One region of the Kitasatospora sp. NPDC059747 genome, then DNA from elsewhere that is predicted to be linked to it. Evidence: riboswitches for the same ligand, from Rfam matches in the RefSeq annotation. Region 1 holds a riboswitch; the other holds the start of a gene.
The links. Region 1 has a riboswitch for S-adenosylmethionine ahead of thrC (threonine synthase). Riboswitches for the same ligand answer to the same signal wherever they lie in the genome.

Region 1 (4,652 bases):
GGTGGCTGACGAACCAGAGGGTCGAGTTGGCGACGCCGTTGTAGGCGCGGGCGAAGGTCTCCGGGTCGATGTCCAGCATCCGGACGGCCTGTCCGCCGACGTCGTGGCCGGCCAGGTCGAGGCGGCCGTGGGGGGCTTCGCGGGCGGCCCGGCGGTCCGCGTCGCCCAGGGCGGCGCACACCCAGACGGCGTTCGGGTCGTCGATCGCGGAGAGGCCGGAGACCAGGCCTCCGCCACCGCGTTTGAGGGTCAGCGTGCCGTCGTCCGCGGTGCTGAAGGAGACCGGTCCGCGGTTGGACGCCACCAGCACGGTCGCGCTCGAACGTTTGGTCGATGAATCGGCCATGAGTCCTCTTCTGGGTCTACCCGTTCACCCTTCGGGGTGGAATCCGAGCGTACGGCGGAGCGGAGCGCAGCGCGGCCGTACCGTCGAAGACCTGCGACATGCAGCGGTCAGGGCTTGGCCGCCATGAGGCTCCGCAGGGGTCGAGTGGGAAGCCTCCTCGTCGAGAGGGGGAGGAGTCACGGTTGGTACGTTGCCGGTCGGCAGACGTCGCAAACCAATCGCCGGACAACCGGCGAGATCGCAGCGGCCGCACTGTTCGGGTCTGTCACCCGTCGGTGCGGCGCTTCGCGTACTCGGGGACGGTGTGCATCGGGGGGCGTTCCGTGGCCGTCACGGGGTGCGTGTGGGCGGTGAACGCGCGGGTCTCCGGGTCGCGGGTGAACTGGGTGAGCAGCGGGTGGACGAGGTCGGCCGAGGCCTTGAGGCGGTGGGCGCGGTCGAGGCGTTCCAGCGCGGTGCGGTAGATGGTGGCGGCCATCCGGCCGAGGGCCTGGCCGTCCTGGTGGCGGTGGTGGCGGACGCCGACGTCGACCTGGGCCAGGGCGTCGAGGCCGACGAGCTCCAACGCGTCGACCAGGAGGCCGAGTTCGACGCCGTAGCCGGTGGGGAAGGGGAGCCGTTCGAGCAGTACGCGGCGGGCCGCGTACTCACCGCCGAGCGGCTGGACGAAACCGGCGAGTTCCGGCCAGTGCAGGTTGAGGAGGGGGCGGGCGACCAGTTCCGTCACCCGGCCACCGCCGGCCGGGAAGACCGCGTCGGGGTCCCCGGCGGAGCCGCTGACTTCGAGCGGGCGGTCGTACATGGCCTTGACCAGCTGGATGTCCGGCTCGGTGAGCAGCGGGCCGACGGTGCCGGAGACGAAGGCGGGGTCGAACTCGCGCAGGTCGGCGTCGACGAAGCAGACGATGTCGCCGCGGGTGACCAGCAGCGAGCGCCACAGCACCTCGCCCTTGCCGGGCACGGCGGGCAGCCGGGGCAGGATCCCGTCGCGCGGCACGACCCGGGCGCCGGCCGCGGCGGCCACGGCGGCGGTGTCGTCGGCGGAGCCGGAGTCGACGACGACGAGCTCGTCGACGAGGGGGAGGCGCTCCATCAGCTCGCGCCGGATCGTGCGGACGATGTCGCCGACGGTGGCCGACTCGTCGAGGGCGGGCAGGACGACGCTGACGGTGTGGCCGGTGCGGCGCTTGGCCGCCAGGAGGGTGTCGACCGGCCGGTCGGCCGCACTCCACGAGCGGCGGCCCAGCCAGGAGGCCGCCTGCGGGAGGAGTGCGGGGGTCGGTTCGGCGGGCACGGGACTCTCCTCGGCGGATCGGGGTGGAACGGGCCATCTCGCGTGGCGGACGGTCCCTTTCGGGCTCGGCGCCTTCGGATACAGTCTTCGTACAGCGGTCGGACCTTCGCACGCCGGGGTCACCGCTGACGACAACTTCACATGCTCATCCAGAGGGACTGAGGGAACGGCCCGTTGACGTCCCGGCAACCTTCTCGCGCGGCTTTCACCAGGCCCCGGCGGGACAGGTGCCAATTCCGGCCCGTGGTGCGCCCGCACCACGGGGAAGATGAGGAGAGAGGCCTCCGCCATCATGGCTATCGACACAGTCGCACCCGCATCCGTGGATCTCGGCCCCGCCACCGCCCTGTCCTGTCGGGAGTGCGGCACCCGCTTCCCGCTCGGTCCGAGCTTCGCCTGTGTGGAGTGCTTCGGGCCGCTGGAGATCGCGTACGAGTTCGGGAGCGAGGCCGCCGAGGAGCTGCGCAAGCGCATCGAGGCCGGGCCCGCGTCGATCTGGCGCTACGCGCCGCTGCTGCCGGTGCCCGCGGACGTCGCTTCGAAGCCGAACCTGAATCCCGGCTGGACCCCGCTGGTCAAGGCGGACAACCTCGGTCGCGAGCTCGGGTTCACCGCGAACCTGTACGTGAAGGACGACTCGGGGAACCCGACGCACTCGTTCAAGGACCGCGTGGTGGCCTGCGCGATCGAGGCCGCGCGCGCCTTCGGCTACACCACGCTCTCCTGCTCGTCGACCGGCAACCTGGCCGGTGCGGTGGGTGCGGCGGCGGCCCGGGCCGGGTTCCGCTCGTGCGTGTTCATCCCGCACGACCTGGAGCAGGGCAAGGTCGTCATGGCCGGTGTGTACGGCGGCGAGCTGGTCGGCATCGAGGGCAACTACGACGACGTGAACCGCTTCTGCTCGGAGCTGATCGGCGACCCGGCCGGCGAGGGCTGGGGCTTCGTCAACGTCAACCTCCGCCCGTACTACGGCGAGGGCTCCAAGACGCTCGCGTACGAGATCTGCGAGCAGCTCGGCTGGCGGCTGCCGGAGCAGATCGTCATCCCGATCGCCTCGGGCTCGCAGCTCACGAAGATCGACAAGGGCCTGCAGGAGCTGATCAAGCTCGGGCTGGTCGAGGACCGGCCGTACCGGATCTTCGGCGCCCAGGCCGAGGGCTGCTCGCCGGTCTCCGCGGCGTTCAAGGCCGGCCGGGACGTGATCAAGCCGGTGAAGCCGGACACCATCGCCAAGTCGCTGGCGATCGGCAACCCGGCGGACGGCCCGTACGTGCTGGACATCGCGCGGCGCACCGGCGGAGCGGTCGAGGACGTCACCGACGCCGAGGTGGTGGCCGCCATCCGGCTGCTGGCCCGCACCGAGGGCATCTTCGCCGAGACCGCGGGCGGCGTGACCGTCGGCGTGCTCAAGAAGCTGGTCGAGACCGGGCAGCTGGATCCGGCCAAGGAGACCGTCGCGATCAACACCGGTGACGGCCTCAAGACCCTGGACGCCGTCGCCGATGCCGGGATGACCGCGGTCATCCGCCCGACGCTGGAGTCCTTCCGCACCGCCGGCCTCGCGTCCGCCTGATTCCCCCACGAGGAGAGCCACCCATGAGCGCCACCGTCCGCATCCCCACCATCCTGCGCACCTACACCGGCGGGTCCGCCGAGGTCACCGCCGACGGCGGGACCCTGGGCGACGTCATCGCCGACCTGGAGAAGAACCACGCGGGCATCTCCGCGCGCATCCTGGACGACACCGGCAAGCTGCGCCGTTTCGTGAACGTGTACGTGAACGACGACGACGTGCGATTCGCCGAGGGACTGGCGACCGAGATCAAGGACGGTGCCAGCGTCTCGATCATTCCGGCGGTGGCCGGCGGCTGCTGAGCCGCGCCCCGCTCCGACCGGCCACCCGCGTGCACGGAATTCCGCATTCCGTGCGCGGGGGCGGCCGCTCGCATTTCGGCGGGAATATTTCCCGGTCGAGTGGGAGTAGAGTGTCGCTCGGCCGGGAACAAGGGTCCCCCTCACCCTCCCCGTGCGAACCGCCGCTCCGCCGTCCGTCCGTTGAGACCGCCCGGGGACCGGGTCCGGGAAACATGTCACGCGGATGTCAGAATTCTCCAGGGGATTTGTGTAATCCGTCCGCTATGTCCGGCGTGAATTGCGGAGTTCCTTCCGATTCGGCCCGTCCTGTCCCTTGACGCGGACCCGGAATTCACCGCGGAGGGCCCTGTTGCAGAGGGCGTCGATCCGGATACATTCAGCCGCGGTCGACGCAATCACCCGCTCACGGATGTCGTTCGGGGCGGTTGATCGCGGCGTGCACGGCTGCGCCCAGGGGGGGTTCCCCGGGCCGGCCTTCACAACCAACCCGGGCCCGCGACCTGCGGGACCGTGAAGGGCCAGCACAGCACTAGGGGAGTTCGGAATGGCTCAGGGCACCGTCAAGTGGTTCAACGCGGAGAAGGGCTACGGCTTCATCGCGGTCGACGGTGGTGCGGACGTCTTCGTCCACTACAGCGCGATCCAGATGGACGGCTACCGCACCCTCGAGGAGGGCCAGCGGGTCGAGTTCGAGATCTCCCAGGGACAGAAGGGCCCGCAGGCGGACATGGTCCGCGCGGTCTGACCCCTTCCGGCTCCAGGAGCTCGGCGCGGCCCACGGCTGGTGACCACTCGCTTCTCGACGGGCCCGCGCGACACGCGTCGTGCGGGCCCGTCGGCGTTCCCGCGGCGGCTCCCGGCTTGGCGATTGGGCTTGCACTCGACCACCCGGAGTGCTAATCATTGGCGTTAGCACTCACAGCTTGAGAGTGACAGCGGACCGGGTCGGTGAGGCCCTGGGAGCGGTAGGGGAATAGACCCCCGCACACCTTGGCCGTCCGTCGCGGGCACCCCTTGGTCCGAGCAGTCGACCGTGTCCCGGAGGACCACTTCAGATGGCCAAGATCATCGCCTTTGATGAGGAAGCTCGCCGCGGCCTTGAGCGTGGCATGAACCAGCTCGCCGACGCAGTGAAGG
Region 2 (4,652 bases), on a different contig from region 1:
GGAGTGTCCGGTGCGTGCGGTATGCCCGCTTGGGGGGCACCCAGGTGCCCGGACGGCACCTGAGCAGCGGCGTGTCCCTTTTCTGACGGTTCCTCGGAGGGCCCTTGGACCCCGTTGCCCAGCGTGTCGATGCACGGTCGGCGCAGTGCCCGGAGGTAGGGGAGCGGGCCCGGCTGTCGGCCGTCCGGGTGGACTGCGCGTGGCCGGGTGACGGGGCGTCCTCCGGGCGGGTGAGCCCCGGGCGCGGCGCCTTGAGGAGGAACGCGCGCGGGGGAGGGCTCGGCCGGGGGTGATCCGGAGTAGCATCCGGGTCAGGCGAACGTGGTCCGGATCACACTTGAGGGAGCAGGGTCAATGGCGTACACGACCGATGAGACGCTCACCGTCCTCGTCTACAGCGACGACCGCAACACCCGCGAGCAGGTGCTGACGGCGCTCGGCCGCCGGCCCGCCGAGGATCTGCCGGAGCTGTCCTACCTGGAGTGCGCGACCACCCCCGCGGTGCTGCGGGCGCTGGAGAAGGGCGGCGTCGACCTCTGCATCCTGGACGGCGAGGCGGTGCCGGCCGGCGGGCTCGGACTCGGGCGCCAGCTCAAGGACGAGATCTACGGCTGCCCGCCGGTGCTGGTGCTGATCGGCCGGCCGCAGGACTCCTGGCTGGCCGCCTGGAGCCGGGCCGACGCGGCGATCTCGCGCCCGGTCGACCCGGTCGCGCTGGCCGGGGCGGTGGCCACGCTGCTGCGGGCGCGCCTGGCCAAGCGGGCCCCCGCGACGCGCTGAGCGGCGCCGTCTCAGTACTAGAGAAGACAGGGCCGGAGGTACCCCGCCGCTCGATAGGCTGACTCCATCCGTACGGACGTCCCCCCTGGGGGAACCGACAACAGCTGGAGTCAGCCATGGTGAACGTGAACCCTGCGAACGGTGGTACCGACCCCGCGCAGGTGGTCCGCACCTGGCCGGACCTCCTGGCGGCGCTGTTGAAGGGGGAGGACCTCGACCGCTCGGCCACCGCGTGGGCGATGGACCGGATCATGAGCGGCGAGGCGTCCCCCGTCCAGGTCGCCGGGTTCATGGTGGCGCTGCGGGCCAAGGGCGAGACGGTCGACGAGATCAGCGGCCTGGTGGACGCGATGTACGCGCACGCCGAGCCGCTGGACATCCCGGGCCCGGCGGTGGACATCGTCGGTACCGGCGGCGACCGCGCCAAGACCGTCAACATCTCCACGATGTCCGCGATCGTCGCCGCGGCCGCCGGTGCCAAGGTGGTCAAGCACGGCAACCGGGCGTCCTCCTCGGCGAGCGGGTCGTCGGACGTGCTGGAGAAGCTCGGCATCGCCCTGGACCTGTCGGCCCGGCGGGTCGCCGAGGTGGCCGAGGAGGTCGGGCTCACCTTCTGCTTCGCGGCGAGGTTCCACCCGTCGATGCGGCACGCCGCCACCGCCCGGCGCGACCTCGGGGTGCCGACCGCGTTCAACATCCTCGGCCCGCTGACCAACCCGGCGAAGGTCACCGCGCACGCCGTCGGCTGCTTCGACACCCGGCTCGCCGGGCTGATCGCGGGCGTCCTCGCCCGGCGCGGCTCCACGGCGCTGGTCTTCCGCGGCGACGACGGCCTGGACGAGCTGACCGTCACCACGACGTCGCAGGTGTGGATCGTGCGGGACGGCATCGTCACCGAGACCGCCTTCGACCCGCGGGACGTCGGCATCGAGCTCGTCGGCATCGAGGCGCTCCGCGGGGCGGACGCCTCCTACAACGCCGAGGTCGCGCGCCGGCTGCTGGCCGGGGAGCGCGGGCCGGTGCGGGACGCCGTCCTGCTCAACACGGCGGCGGCGCTGGTGGCGCTGGACCTGACGGACGCGCCGCTCGCCGAGCAGCTGGCGGCCGGCATGGAGCGGGCCGCGGCGGCCGTGGACTCGGGCGCGGCGCAGGAGCTGCTGCGGCGCTGGTCGGAGGCCACCGGCCGGGACTGACAAGCGAGTTGAGGGGCCCGTGGCAGTTCGTCGCCGCGGGCCCCTTCGGCTGTCCGGATGGTGGATGCCTGTTTGACCACCGGGCGGACGCGACCTAGAGTCCTGTCCAGGTCATGAGTGACAGCGACAAGCCCCAGCTTGCTGTCCGGCAACCCTCCGTCCGTGGCGGGGTGCCCTGGGTGAGGACCGGGCCGCGCGGCGAACCGTCCGCGAGGCAAGCGCGGACGCCCGACGACTAGCACTCCCGGGGTCCCTCGACCTCCGAAGGAGTGCATCCTCATGTCCCTTGCCACCGAAATCTGCGCCCCCCTGGCCGTCCTCGGCCACGACGTCCAGGTGCCGCTCGTCAACGGCGAGAAGGTCGGCTACGCGCCGCTCGACTACGCGGCCAGCTCGCCGGCGCTGCAGCGGGTGTGGGACGACGTCGCCGCGTACGCCCCCTACTACGGCAGCGTGCACCGCGGCGCCGGGTACCTCTCGCAGCTGTCCACCGACCTGTTCGAGCAGAGCCGCCGGACCGTCGGCGAGTTCCTCGGCCTGCGCGAGGGCGACCAGGTGGTCTTCACCCGGGCCACCACCGACTCGCTCAACCTGCTCGCCGCCGCGCTGCCGGCCGGCACCCGGGTGTTCGCGTTCGAGACCGAGCACCACGCCTCGCTGCTGCCCTGGGCCCACGCCGGGCTCGACGTCACCTACCTGCGCGCTCCCCGCTCGCACGCCGAGGCCGTCGCCGCGCTGGACGCCGCGCTCGCCGGGGCGCCCGAGGGCCCGAAGCTGCTGTGCGTCACCGGCGCCTCGAACGTCACCGGCGAGCTGTGGCCGGTCGCCGAGCTCACCGCGACCGCGCACCGGCACGGCGCCCGGGTGGTGCTGGACGCCGCGCAGCTCGCCCCGCACCACCGGGTCTCGGTGGCCGAGCTGGACGTCGACTGGATCGCCTTCTCCGGCCACAAGATCTACGCGCCGTTCGGTGCCGGGGTGCTGGCCGGCCGGGCGGACTGGCTGGACGCGGCCGAGCCGTACCTGGCCGGCGGCGGCGCGACCCGGACGGTGGCCCGGGAGGCCGACGGCTCGGTGGCCGTCCAGTGGCACACCGGCCCGGCCCGGCACGAGGCCGGCTCGCCGAACGTCATCGGCGCCTACGCCATCGCGTCCGCCTGCCGGGCGCTGAGCGAGGCCGGCTTCGACGCGCTGGAGGCCCGCGAGCAGGCGCTGATCGCCCGGCTCACGGCCGGGCTGGCGGAGATCCCGCAGGTCAAGGTGCTGAGCCTGTTCGGCTCCGACTCGGCGCGGGTGGGCGTGCTGTCCTTCGTCGTCCGGGGCTGGAACAGCTCGCACTTCTCGGCCGCGCTCTCCGCCGAGTACGGCATCGGCGTGCGCGACGGGCTGTTCTGCGCGCACCCGCTGGTGCGCACGCTGCTCGGCGACGAGGACGTGGCGCCGTCCGAGTGCGGCGCGCCGGAGCCGTCGCTGCCGGGCGAGCGCAGCCTGAACGCCATCCGGGTCAGCTTCGGCGCCGGGACCCCGGACGAGCACGTCGACCGCTTCCTGACCGCCGTCCGCGAGCTGGTCACGGACGGCGCGGCGTGGAACTACCGGAACGAGGGCGGCCGTTGCGTCGCCGACACTCGCCGTGAGGACTGAGGACTGAGGACTACTCGTCCAGGCCGAGCGCGAACGCGGCCTCCAGGTCGTGCTGGGAGTAGGTGCGGAAGGCGATCTGGGTCTCGGTGTGGGCGACGCCCGGGACCTTGTTCAGCCGGCCCGGGATGACGTCGGCCAGGTCGTCGTGCTTGCGCACCCGCACCATCGCGACCAGGTCGTAGCCGCCGGTCACCGAGTACACCTCGCTGACGCCCTCGATGGCGGCGATGGCCTCGGCGATCTCCGGGATGCGGTCGACACTGGTCTTGATCAGGACGATGGCGGTGATCACTGTTCCGGCTCCTTCGTGGGGTGGCGCCAGCGTATCGGGCCTCAGCCGGGTCGTCTCGGGGGGTGACCGACGACGGTGCAGGCGTAGAGGAAGCCGGCACAGAAGCCGATCACGTGGACCAGGTAGGCGACCCCGGGCCCGGCCGAGTGCACCGACCACCACTGCAGGGCGAACCAGAGGCCCAGCACGAGCCAGGCCGGGAACCGCAGCGGCAGGAAGAGCAGCAGCGGGACGAGCGTCGTCACCCGGGAGCGCGGGTGGAAGCGCAGGTAGGCGCCCAGGACGGCGGAGATCGCGCCGGAGGCTCCGATCAGGACGCGGGTGGAGTCCGCCGAGTGCGCCTCGGCGAGGGCGAAGCCGTACGTCGCGAGGCTCCCGGCGGCCAGGTAGAAGAGGAGGAAGCGGGCCCGGCCGACCCGCCGTTCGACGGTGGGGCCGAAGACGTGGAGGAAGAGCAGGTTGCCGGCCAGGTGCAGCCAGCCGGCGTGCAGGAAGAGGCCGGTGAGGACGGAGACGGCCGGGCGCTTGCCCGGCGTGGGAGCGGCCGGGCAGCCGGGGGCCGGGTCCGGGGCCTCGGCGAGCTGTTCGGCCGTCAGCGGGCGCCCGGCCAGCAGTTCGGCGGGGACGGCGCCCCAGCGCTGCTCGTACCGCTGCTCGGCGCAGAGCCGGGCCTGCCCGGTGCCGTAGAGGGGGTTGAGTCCGGCGGCCGGCCCGAACAGGAAGACCAGGGTGTTGAGCGCGAT

Region 2: linked by a shared signal. The riboswitch ahead of ACFV4G_RS38670 (aminotransferase class V-fold PLP-dependent enzyme) and the one ahead of thrC (threonine synthase) in region 1 are both predicted to bind S-adenosylmethionine.

What each region holds. Positions count from the first base shown of each region.
Region 1 is NZ_JBHWGV010000003.1:2,149-6,800, forward strand. It holds gene ACFV4G_RS01905 (trehalose-6-phosphate synthase) at 1-346, opposite strand, end outside; gene ACFV4G_RS01910 (glucosyl-3-phosphoglycerate synthase) at 612-1,640, opposite strand; SAM riboswitch class I at 1,783-1,915, shown strand; gene thrC (threonine synthase) at 1,933-3,213, shown strand; gene ACFV4G_RS01920 (ubiquitin-like small modifier protein 1) at 3,237-3,515, shown strand; gene ACFV4G_RS01925 (cold-shock protein) at 4,060-4,260, shown strand; gene groL (chaperonin GroEL) at 4,571-4,652, shown strand, end outside.
Region 2 is NZ_JBHWGV010000151.1:4,129-8,780, forward strand. It holds gene ACFV4G_RS38660 (hypothetical protein) at 355-780, shown strand; gene trpD (anthranilate phosphoribosyltransferase) at 897-1,973, shown strand; SAM riboswitch class IV at 2,083-2,200, shown strand; gene ACFV4G_RS38670 (aminotransferase class V-fold PLP-dependent enzyme) at 2,253-3,617, shown strand; gene ACFV4G_RS38675 (Lrp/AsnC ligand binding domain-containing protein) at 3,628-3,909, opposite strand; gene ACFV4G_RS38680 (rhomboid family intramembrane serine protease) at 3,951-4,652, opposite strand, start outside.